DNA from 3 places in the Modestobacter italicus genome. Region 3 is predicted to be linked to each of the others. Evidence: riboswitches for the same ligand, from Rfam matches in the RefSeq annotation. Region 3 holds a riboswitch; each other region holds the start of a gene.
What was found. Region 3 has a riboswitch for S-adenosylmethionine ahead of MODMU_RS25235 (bifunctional o-acetylhomoserine/o-acetylserine sulfhydrylase). Riboswitches for the same ligand answer to the same signal wherever they lie in the genome.
Positions count from the first base shown of each region.

Region 1: linked by a shared signal. The riboswitch ahead of thrC (threonine synthase) and the one ahead of MODMU_RS25235 (bifunctional o-acetylhomoserine/o-acetylserine sulfhydrylase) in region 3 are both predicted to bind S-adenosylmethionine.
Region 2: linked by a shared signal. The riboswitch ahead of MODMU_RS10345 (aminotransferase class V-fold PLP-dependent enzyme) and the one ahead of MODMU_RS25235 (bifunctional o-acetylhomoserine/o-acetylserine sulfhydrylase) in region 3 are both predicted to bind S-adenosylmethionine.

Region 1 covers NC_017955.1:776,522-779,784, reverse strand. The annotation lists gene thrC (threonine synthase) at 142-1,437, opposite strand; SAM riboswitch class I at 1,456-1,583, opposite strand; gene MODMU_RS03760 (HAD family hydrolase) at 1,643-2,464, shown strand; gene MODMU_RS03755 (ABC transporter permease) at 2,505-3,263, opposite strand, start outside.
Region 2 covers NC_017955.1:2,095,558-2,098,820, reverse strand. The annotation lists gene MODMU_RS10350 (glycoside hydrolase family protein) at 1-80, shown strand, start outside; gene MODMU_RS10345 (aminotransferase class V-fold PLP-dependent enzyme) at 86-1,447, opposite strand; SAM riboswitch class IV at 1,482-1,595, opposite strand; gene MODMU_RS10335 (NAD(P)H-dependent oxidoreductase) at 1,661-2,161, shown strand; gene MODMU_RS10330 (putative quinol monooxygenase) at 2,171-2,500, shown strand; gene pdxY (pyridoxal kinase PdxY) at 2,534-3,263, shown strand, end outside.
Region 3 covers NC_017955.1:5,307,728-5,310,990, forward strand. The annotation lists gene MODMU_RS25225 (zinc-binding dehydrogenase) at 1-373, opposite strand, end outside; gene MODMU_RS25230 (threonine aldolase family protein) at 425-1,492, shown strand; SAM riboswitch class IV at 1,532-1,647, shown strand; gene MODMU_RS25235 (bifunctional o-acetylhomoserine/o-acetylserine sulfhydrylase) at 1,693-2,985, shown strand; gene metX (homoserine O-acetyltransferase MetX) at 2,987-3,263, shown strand, end outside.

The DNA of each region.
Region 1 (3,263 bases), 1.0 Mb from region 3:
TCTTGATCGAGGGGCCGGGGTCTCGCTCTCCCGCCCGTCGACACGAACGTGGAACTCGAACCGCGCGGAACGGTACAGGACGCAAGAGCCCAGGTCACCGGTCCTGTCCGCCGGGTCTCACCCGGTGTGGTAGGGCCTTCCTCAGCCGATGAGACCGGCCTCGCGCAGCGACCGCAGCGAGGGCTGGACCCGGTGCGAGGGGCCGACGACGTCGAGCAGCGGGTCGAGGGTCTTGAGGCCCTCACCGGTGTTCAGCACGACGGTCTCCAGCGTCGGGTCGAGCAGCCCGCCCTCGACCAGCTTGCGCAGCACCGCGGTGGTGACCCCGCCTGCCGTCTCGGCGAAGACGCCGGTCGTGCGGGCCAGGTCGCGGATGCCGGCGACGATCTCGTCGTCCCCGACCCGGGCGACCGACCCGCCGGTGCGCCGGACGGCGTCCAGCGCGTAGGGGCCGTCGGCGGGGTTGCCGATGTTGAGCGACTTGGCGATCCCGGTCGGCTTGACCGGCTTCACGACGTCCCAGCCGTTGTCGAACGCGGTGGCGATCGGGTCGCAGCCGGCGGACTGGGCGCCGAAGACCTTCCAGCCGGTGTCCTCGACGATGCCTGCGGCGACCAGCTCGCGCCACGCCTTGTCGACCTTGGTGAGCAGCGAGCCCGACGCCATCGGGATGACCACCTGAGCCGGGATCCGCCAGCCGAGCTGCTCGGCGATCTCGTAGCCCATCGTCTTGGAGCCCTCGGCGTAGTAGGGCCGGACGTTCTGGTTGACGAAGGCGGTGTCCTCGAACTCGTCGGTCTCGGCGAGCTCGCTGGTCAGCCGGTTGACGTCGTCGTAGGAGCCGTCGACGGCGATCAACGCCTGCCCGTACACCGCGGACTGGACGATCTTGCCCGGCTCCAGGTCGCTGGGGACGAAGACGAAGGAGGGCAGCCCCATCCGGGCGGCGTGCGCCGCGACGGAGTTGGCCAGGTTGCCGGTCGAGGCGCAGGCGATCTTGGCGTAGCCGAAGCCCTTGGCCGCGGTCGCGGCCAGGCTGACCACCCGGTCCTTGAAGGAGTGGGTGGGGTTGGCCGAGTCGTCCTTGACCCAGAGCCCGCCGGTGATGCCGAGCTCGGCGGCCAGCCGGTCGGCCCGCACCAGCGGCGTCATGCCCGGGTCGAGGGTGACCCGGTCGGCCGGGTCGTGGCCGACGGGCAGCAGCGCGGCGTAGCGCCAGATGTTCTGCGGCCCGGCCTCGATCTGCTGGCGGGTCACCGCACGCATGACCTCGGGGTCGTAGTCGACCTCCAGCGGGCCGAAGCACTCGGCGCAGGCGTGCTCGGCGATGAGGCCGAAGGTGGCGCCGCAGTTGCGGCAGACCAGCCCGCGGGCGGGGTTCGGTGGGACCGGCCCGCCTTCGGTGACGTCTGCCTGGGCGGAACCGGGAGCGGTCATGGTCATACGACGACTACCTCCTCATCTTCCCCGCGCCGGGCCGTCGAGCCGCGCGGGACGGATGTGGCACCTTCCGTGCGCAGGACTGCGCACGGCGGTTGCCGGGGCTTCATCGGGCCGTGTCCCTCTGCCCCTCTGGATGAGTGGAACGCCGCGAGCCTACCCGGGGCGGTGGGGCGGACCCCGAACCGGCCAGGATGGACGGGTGGCTGCCCGCATCGTCTACACCGACCTGGACGGCACGATGGTCGGCCCCCGGGGCTCGTTCTGGCACACCGCCGGCCGTGCCCTCACCCCGACCCCGGCCGAGGCCCTCCTGGAGCTGCACCGGGCCGGCGTCGCCCTCGTGCTGGTCAGCGGCCGGACGCACGCGCAGCTGGTGGAGGCCGCGCGGATCTTCGCCGCCGACGGTGCCATCTCCGAGCTGGGGTCGCTGGTCAGCTGGTCCGGTGGCCGGGAGACCCACCTGCTCACCGGCGACCTGCCCGAGCGGTACGCCGGCCGGACGCCGATGCAGGTGATGGCCGAGCTCGGCGTGGTCGAGGCGCTGACCGCCGCGCACCCCGGCCGGCTGGAGTGGCACGAGCCCTGGCACACCGCGCACTCGGCCGACGCGCTGCTGCGCGGCCGGGTCGACGCCGCCGCCGTCGACCGGTGGCTGGCCGAGCGCGGCTGGGGCTGGCTGACGATGAACGACAACGGCGCCGTCCCGGCGACCCCGCGGATGACCCTGGACGACGACGCGCTGCCCCCGCACGTCTACCACCTCATGCCGCGCGGGATCTCCAAGGGAGCGGCGATCACCTGGGACCTCGCCCGCCGCGGGCTGACCGCGGACGACGCCGTCGCGGTGGGCGACAGCGTCAGCGACCTGGAGATGGCCCCGGCGGTCCGCCGGCTGTGGGTCACCGCCAACGGCGCGGCCGTCACCGGCATGGGCGAGCTGCTGGCCGCCGTCCCGAACGCCTCGGTGACCGACCACCCCATGGGCGAGGGCTGGGCCCAGGCGGTGCTCGCCTCGCTCTAGTGGAGTGCCACGGGCGCGTTCTCCGCGCCGTGGCACTCCGCTAGGAGGTGACGTCCTTGCGGGCGAAGTGGCGGAAGGCGAGCGCGGTGAACAGCGCCGACCAGGCCAGCCCCTGGACGACGCCGCGGAACAGGTCACCGGAGTCGACCGGGGTCTGCAGCAGGTCGGTCCAGGCCAGGCTGAACGCGGTGGGGAACCAGTCGCGGATGTCGCCCAGCTGCTCGACGGCCTCGAGCACCGCGAACACCACCGTGGTGAACACCGCGCCGCCGACCGCGGCCAGCGGGGCGTCGGTGACCGTGGACAGCCAGAACGCCAGCGTGCCGACGACGAGCAGGTGGACGGCGAGGAAGCCGACCATCCCGGCCAGCCGGACCAGCGCCGTCCGCTGCTCCAGCCCGATGCCCACCGGCGTCTGGACGTCGCCGAAGCCGTAGGCGATCCCGCCGGCGACGACCGCGACGACGACCAGCAGGACCATCGCGCCGACCGACATCACCAGCGCGGCCAGCCACTTCTGCCGGAGCAGCCGGGCGCGCGGCACCGGGGTGGCCAGCGCGTACCGCAGCGACCCCCACGACGCCTCGCTGGCGACGGTGTCGCCGAAGAACAGCGCGAAGACCACCACCAGGAAGAAGCCGGAGGTCGCGAACAGCACGAACAGCGTCAGGTTGAGCCCGCTCGCCGTCGCGACGTCGACCAGGTTGACCCGGCTGTTGGCCTCGGCCTCCTCCGCGCCGCCCAGCGCCAGGGCGCCGATCAGGACCAGCGGCAGGACGGCCATCAGCACCAGGACGCC
Region 2 (3,263 bases), 2.4 Mb from region 3:
GCGGCGGTGCCCGCTGGTACTACGAGGCCACCCGCCCCGACGGCGCCCACGAGCTGCGCACGGTCCTGCTGCCGCACTGAGCTCCTCACCGCCGGGCCGGCGCGCACCCGGCGCCCCGGGCGGCGTCGCCGGGCAGCGGCCGCGGGTCGTCGACCGGCTGCCAGCGCCCGTCCACCGGCGCGTAGGCCACCCGCGGCCCCGCGGAGAGGAAGGCGTCCAGCGCGGCGAGCAGCCGGTCGACGTCGGCGAGCGTGCTGCCCACCCCGACGCTGGCCCGGAGCGCACCCTCGGGCACGCCCAGCCGGGCCAGCAGCGGGTGCGCGCAGAACCGCCCGTCGCGGACGCCGATGCCGTGCTCGGCGGACAGGTAGGCGGCCACCAGCCCCGGGTCGGCGCCGGCCACGGTGAACGAGACGACGCCGGTGGGGTCCGTGGAGTCGGCCCAGATCCGCAGCACCCGCACCCCGGGCAGCGCCCCGAGGCCGTCGACCAGCCGCTCGCGCAGCGCCCGCTCGTGCGCCGCGAGGTCCTCGGCGGCGAGGCCGGCCAGCGCGTCGCACGCCGCGGCCAGCGCGACGGCGCCGAGGACGTTGGGCGACCCGCCCTCGTGCCGGTGCGGTGCCGCGGCCCAGGAGGTCTCCTCCACCGACACCTGCTGCACCGCGCCCCCGCCGGCCAGGTACGCCGGCGCGGCGTCCAGCCAGTCCCGGCGGCCGACCAGCGCGCCCGAGCCGAACGGCGCGTAGGCCTTGTGCCCGGAGAAGGCGACGTAGTCCGCGCCGGAGCCGGCCAGCGAGAACCGGCGGTGCGGCACCAGCTGCGCCCCGTCGACGAGCACCCGGGCACCGGCCGCGTGCGCCAGCGCGACGACCTCGTCCAGCGGCAGCGACTCGCCGGTGACGTTGGAGGCACCGGTGACGGCGACCAGGGCGTACGGCGCCGCGGCGAGCGCGGCACCCAGGGCGCGCAGCGTCTCGACCACGCTGGCGGCGGTGGGCAGCACGGTCAGCGGGCCGCGGCGCTGCCACGGCAGCAGATCGGCGTGGTGCTCGCAGTCCAGGACCAGCACCGCCTCGCCGTCGGGCACGCACCCGGCGAGCAGGTTCAGCGCGTCGGTGGTGTGCCGGACGAGCACGCAGACGTCGTCGGTCCGGGCGCCGACGAAGCGCGCGACGGTCTCCCGGGCGTCCTCGTAGGCCGCCGTCGACACCTGCGAGAGGTACCCGGCGCCGCGGTGCACGCTGGCGTACAGCGGCAGCGCCTCGGCCACCCGGGCGGCGACGGACTCCAGCGCGCGGCTGCTGGCGGCGGAGTCCAGGTCGACGTAGCGGGTCGTGCCACCGGGCACCAGCGGCACCCGGGTGTCGGCGCCGACGACCGGCAGCAGCGGGACCTCGCCCGCGCACGCGGCGGCCGGGGCGGGCGGACAGAGCAGGGCAGCGGACATGGACGTGCTCCAGGGGGCCGGGGACCCGGGCACGGGTCCGCGCTTTGCGGCTGCGGGGCTGCAGCCGCCAGGTCGTCACCCGGGGCACCCCGTCGCGGAGGAGGGTTGCCGGCCAGCGAGCCGGGGCTTCGCGCTGGCGCTCATGACCTGCCGTGAGCCTGGCACGCAGGCCCTCATGCCGTCAAACCCGATCGACATGGTGTCATTTGAGCCGTGAGCACCATCGCCGTCGTCGGCAACCCCAAGCCCCGCTCGCGCACCCGGTCGGCCGCCGAGCTCGTCGTGGAGCGGCTGACCGGCGCCCCGCCGGACCGGGTCGTCGACGTCATCGACCTCGGCGCCGGCCTGCTCGGCTGGGGCGACCCGGCCGTCGCCGACGCGGTCACCGCGCTGCGCGAGGCCGAGGTCGCCGTCGTCGCCAGCCCGACCTACAAGGCCACCTACACCGGGCTGCTCAAGCTCTTCTTGGACCAGGTGGGCACCGGCGACCTGGCCGGGGTGGTCGCCGTCCCGCTGTTGCTCGGCGGCGGGCCCGGCCACGCGCTGGCACCGGACCTGCTGCTCAAGCCGGTGCTGGTCGAGCTGGGCGCCACCACCCCGACGCGGGGCCTGTACCTGCTCGACAAGGCCTGGGACTCCCCCGGCCCGCTCGACGAGTGGCTGGTCGCGGCCGGCCCGCAGGTGGCTGCGGCCCGCACAGCGCACCGACCCTAGGCTGGCCGGGTGATCCTCATCGTCGTGAAGTGGCCCGTCCGACCCGAGTTCGACGACCGGTGGCCCGAGCTCGTCCGCGAGTTCACCGAGGCCGTCCGGGCGGAGCCGGGCAACGTCTTCTTCGAGTGGTCCCGCAGTGTCGAGGAGCCGCACACCTGGGTGCTGGTGGAGGGCTTCGCCGACGCCGAGGCCGGCTCCGTGCACACCGCCTCCGAGCACTTCCGGAAGGCGATCGGCGAGATGCCGGACTGGGTCTCGGCGACCCCGTCGATCATGTACGTCGACTCCCCCGACCTCGCCGGCTGGGGCCCGATGGGCGAGGTCCAGCCCCGCGGCTGAGCCCCCGGGGCCGGGTGTGCGATCTTCCTCGGCATGGTGAACGTCCTGTCCATCCAGTCGCACGTGGCCTACGGGCACGCCGGCAACGCCTCGGCGGTCTTCCCGCTGCAGCGGCTGGGCGTCGAGGTGTGGCCGGTGCACACCGTGCAGTTCTCCAACCACACCGGCTACGGCGACTGGACCGGCCGGGTCTTCGACGGGCAGGCCGTCGAGGAGGTCGTCGCCGGGATCGAGGACCGCGGCGTGCTGGGCAGCTGCGACGCCGTCCTGTCCGGCTACCTGGGCTCGGCCGACATCGGCCACGCCGTCCTCGGCTCGGTCGCGAAGGTGCGCGCCGCCAACCCGGCCGCGGTGTGGTGCTGCGACCCGGTGATCGGCGACGTCGGCCGCGGGGTGTTCGTGCGGCCCGGCATCCCGGAGTTCCTGCGCGAGGTCGCCGTCCCCGCCGCGGACCTGGTGACGCCCAACCACTTCGAGCTGGACCTGCTCGCCGGGCAGCGCACCGGCTCCCTGGGCTCCGTGCAGGACGCCGTGGCCGCGGTGCAGGCGCTGGGCCCGCGGGTGGTGCTCACCACCTCGCTGGTCACCGACGACACCCCCGAGGACGCCGTCGACCTGCTCGCCTCCGAGGGCGGCCGGCACTTCCGGGTGCGGACCCCGCGGCTGGACGTGTCGGTCAACGGCGCCGGCGACGCGATCGCCGCGCTGTTCCTGGCGCACTGGCTGGCCACCCGCTCGGCCGGCGAGGCGCTCGGCCGGGCCG
Region 3 (3,263 bases):
CCAGCGCGACCAGCTCGGCCAGCGAGCCCCAGTGGGTGAAGCCGGGCTGGGTCTGGTCGAGGCACACCTGACCGGCGCCCTCGCGGCACGGCGGGCAGTGCCCGCAGGCGCAGACGAACGGCACGGTCACCCGGTCGCCGACCGACCAGCTGCGCACCCGCTCCCCGACCGCGGCGACGGTGCCGGCCAGCTCGTGACCGGGGACGTGCGGCAGGACGACGTCCGGGTCGTGGCCGGACCAGCCGTGCCAGTCGCTGCGGCAGATGCCGCTGGCGCCCACCTGCACGACCACGCCGTCCGGGGCCGGCCGCGGTTCCGGCACCGAGCGGACCGTGAGGGGACCACCGAACTCCTCGAACACCAGCGCGCGCACGGGGCAGAGCCTGCCTGGTGCCGCCGCGGGGGCGGCAGGCAGGCTGGCGGCGTGGACGACCTCGCTGCGCTGCGCCGGTCCTGCGACCGGGCGCTGACCGGGCACGGCCCGCAGACCGCTGCCGACCTGCTCGCGACGATCCCGCCGGACACCGCGGTGGACCGCTACGGCGACGGCGGCGTGGTCGCCGAGCTGGAGGAGGAGGTCGCCGACGTCCTCGGCCAGCCGGCGGCGGTCTACCTGCCCAGCGGGATCATGGCGCAGCAGGCCGCGCTGCGGGTGCACGCCGAGCACCGGGGGCGCCGGGCGGTGGTCTACCACCCGCAGTGCCACCTGGAGGTGCACGAGGGGCGGGCGTTGGAGCGGCTGCAGGGGCTGGTCGGCCGCCCGGCCGGCGAGCGGGACCGGCTGCTGCTGCGCGAGGACCTGGACGCCGTCGCCGAGCACCCGGCGGCGCTGCTGGTCGAGCTGCCGCAGCGCGACCTGGGCGGGCAGCTCCCGCCGTGGGACGACCTGGTCGCCCAGGCGACCTGGGCGCGCGAGCGCGGCGCCGCCGCCCACCTGGACGGCGCCCGGCTGTGGGAGGCCGCCGCCGGGTACGGCCGCCCGCCGGCCGAGGTCGCCGCGCTGTTCGACACCACCTACGTGAGCTTCTACAAGGGCATCGGCGCGCTGGCCGGCAGCGCGCTGGCCGGGCCGGCCGAGGTGGTCGCCGAGGCCCGCGAGTGGCGGCGCCGGCTGGGCGGCACGCTGTTCGGGCTCTGGCCGGGCGCGGCCTCCGCGCTGAGCTGCCTGCGCCGGCGGCTGCCGCTGTTCCCCGGCTACCTGGAGCGGGCCCGGGAGGTCGCCACCGCGGTGCGGGACCTGCCCGGCGTCACCGTCGTCCCGGACCCGCCGCAGACGCCGATGCTGCACCTGCTGCTCCGCACCGACGCCGACCGGTTCGCCGCGGCGGCCCGCACGCTGGCCGAGGGCGGGCTGTGGACCTGGGAGCGGGCGGCGCCGACCGCCGACCCGGGGGTGGTCCGGGTCGAGCTGCCGGTCGGCGACGCCACCACGGCCCTGCCGATCGAGGAGGTCCGGACGGCCATCGGGCTGCTGGCGGGCGGCCAGGGGTGACTTGCGCAGCAGCCCGGCCGTCGTCCTAAGATCGTCCTGGCTCACGAGAGGCAGCGACAAGCACCTGGCTGGCTGCCCGGCAACCTCAACTCCGTCTGAGGTGCTCCAGGGGAAGAGCTGGCTGGACGGCGCCCGCCGTCCGGCAAGGACGGAGCCCTCCGCGCTGTGGGTGCTCCGGCGACCCAGGAGGTACTCAGCGCATGACCGAGCCCAGCGGCTGGAGCTTCGAGACCCGGCAGATCCACGCCGGCGCCGCCCCCGACCCGACCACCGGCGCCCGGGCGCTGCCCATCTACGCCACGACCAGCTACCAGTTCCGCGACAGCCAGCACGCCGCGGACCTCTTCGCGCTGGCCGAGATGGGCAACATCTACACCCGGATCATGAACCCGACGCAGGACGCGCTGGAGCAGCGCGTGGCCTCGCTCGAGGGCGGCGTCGCGGCGCTGGCGGTGGCCAGCGGCCAGGCCGCCGAGACGCTGGCGATCCTGAACATCGCCGAGGCCGGCAGCCACGTCGTCGCCTCCGCCTCGCTGTACGGCGGCACGTACAACCTGCTGCACCACTCGCTGCCCAAGCTGGGCGTCCAGGTCTCCTTCGTCGAGGACCCCGACGACCCGGAGAACTGGCAGTCGCTGGTGCAGGAGAACACCAAGGCCTTCTACGCCGAGACCATCGGCAACCCGAAGGGCGACGTCCTGGACATCTCGGCGGTGTCGGAGGTCGCGCACCGCAACGGCGTCCCGCTGATCGTCGACAACACGATCGCCACGCCGTTCCTGATCCGGCCGATCGAGCACGGCGCCGACATCGTGGTCCACTCCGCCACCAAGTACCTGGGCGGGCACGGCACGGCGATCGCCGGGATCATCGTCGACTCCGGCAACTTCGCCTGGACCGGCGGGAAGTTCCCCGGCTTCACCACCCCGGACCCGACGTACCACGGCGTCGTCTACGCCGACCTCGGTGCGCCGGCGTACGCGCTCAAGGCCCGGGTGCAGCTGCTGCGCGACCTCGGCCCGGCGATCTCCCCGTTCAACGCCTGGCTGGTCGTCCAGGGCATCGAGACGCTGTCGCTGCGGATGGAGCGGCACGTCGCCAACGCCCAGCGGGTGGCCGAGTGGCTGGAGTCCCACGACGAGGTCGAGTCGGTGCACTACGCCGGCCTGGCGTCCTCGCCCTGGCACGCCGCCCAGCAGAAGTACGCGCCGAAGGGCGCCGGTGCGGTGCTCGCGTTCGACATCCGCGGCGGCATCGAGGCCGGCAAGCGCTTCGTCGAGGGGCTGGAGCTGCACAGCCACGTGGCCAACATCGGCGACGTGCGCAGCCTGGTCATCCACCCGGCGTCCACGACGCACTCGCAGCTGACCGCCGACGAGCAGCTGACCACCGGCGTCACCCCGGGGCTGGTGCGGCTGGCGGTGGGCCTGGAGGGCATCGAGGACATCCTGGCCGACCTGGAGTCCGGCTTCCGGGCCGCCAAGGGGTCCTGAGGTGCCCGGGCCCCGGGGGGCGGCTCCGGCTGCCCCCGGGGCCCGGACCGGCGGCTGGCTCCCCGGCGACCCGGTGGGCGACCGGCAGTTCGTGGAGCTGGGGCCCCTGGCGCTGGAGCGCGGCGGCTCCCTGCCGTCGGTGCGGGTCGCCTACGAGACGTGGGGGACCCTCGCGCCCGACGCGGGCAACGCGGTGCTGGTGGAGCACGCGCTCACCGGCGACAGCCACGTCGTCGGCCCCGCCGGGCCCGGGCACGCCACGGCCGGCTGGTGGCCGT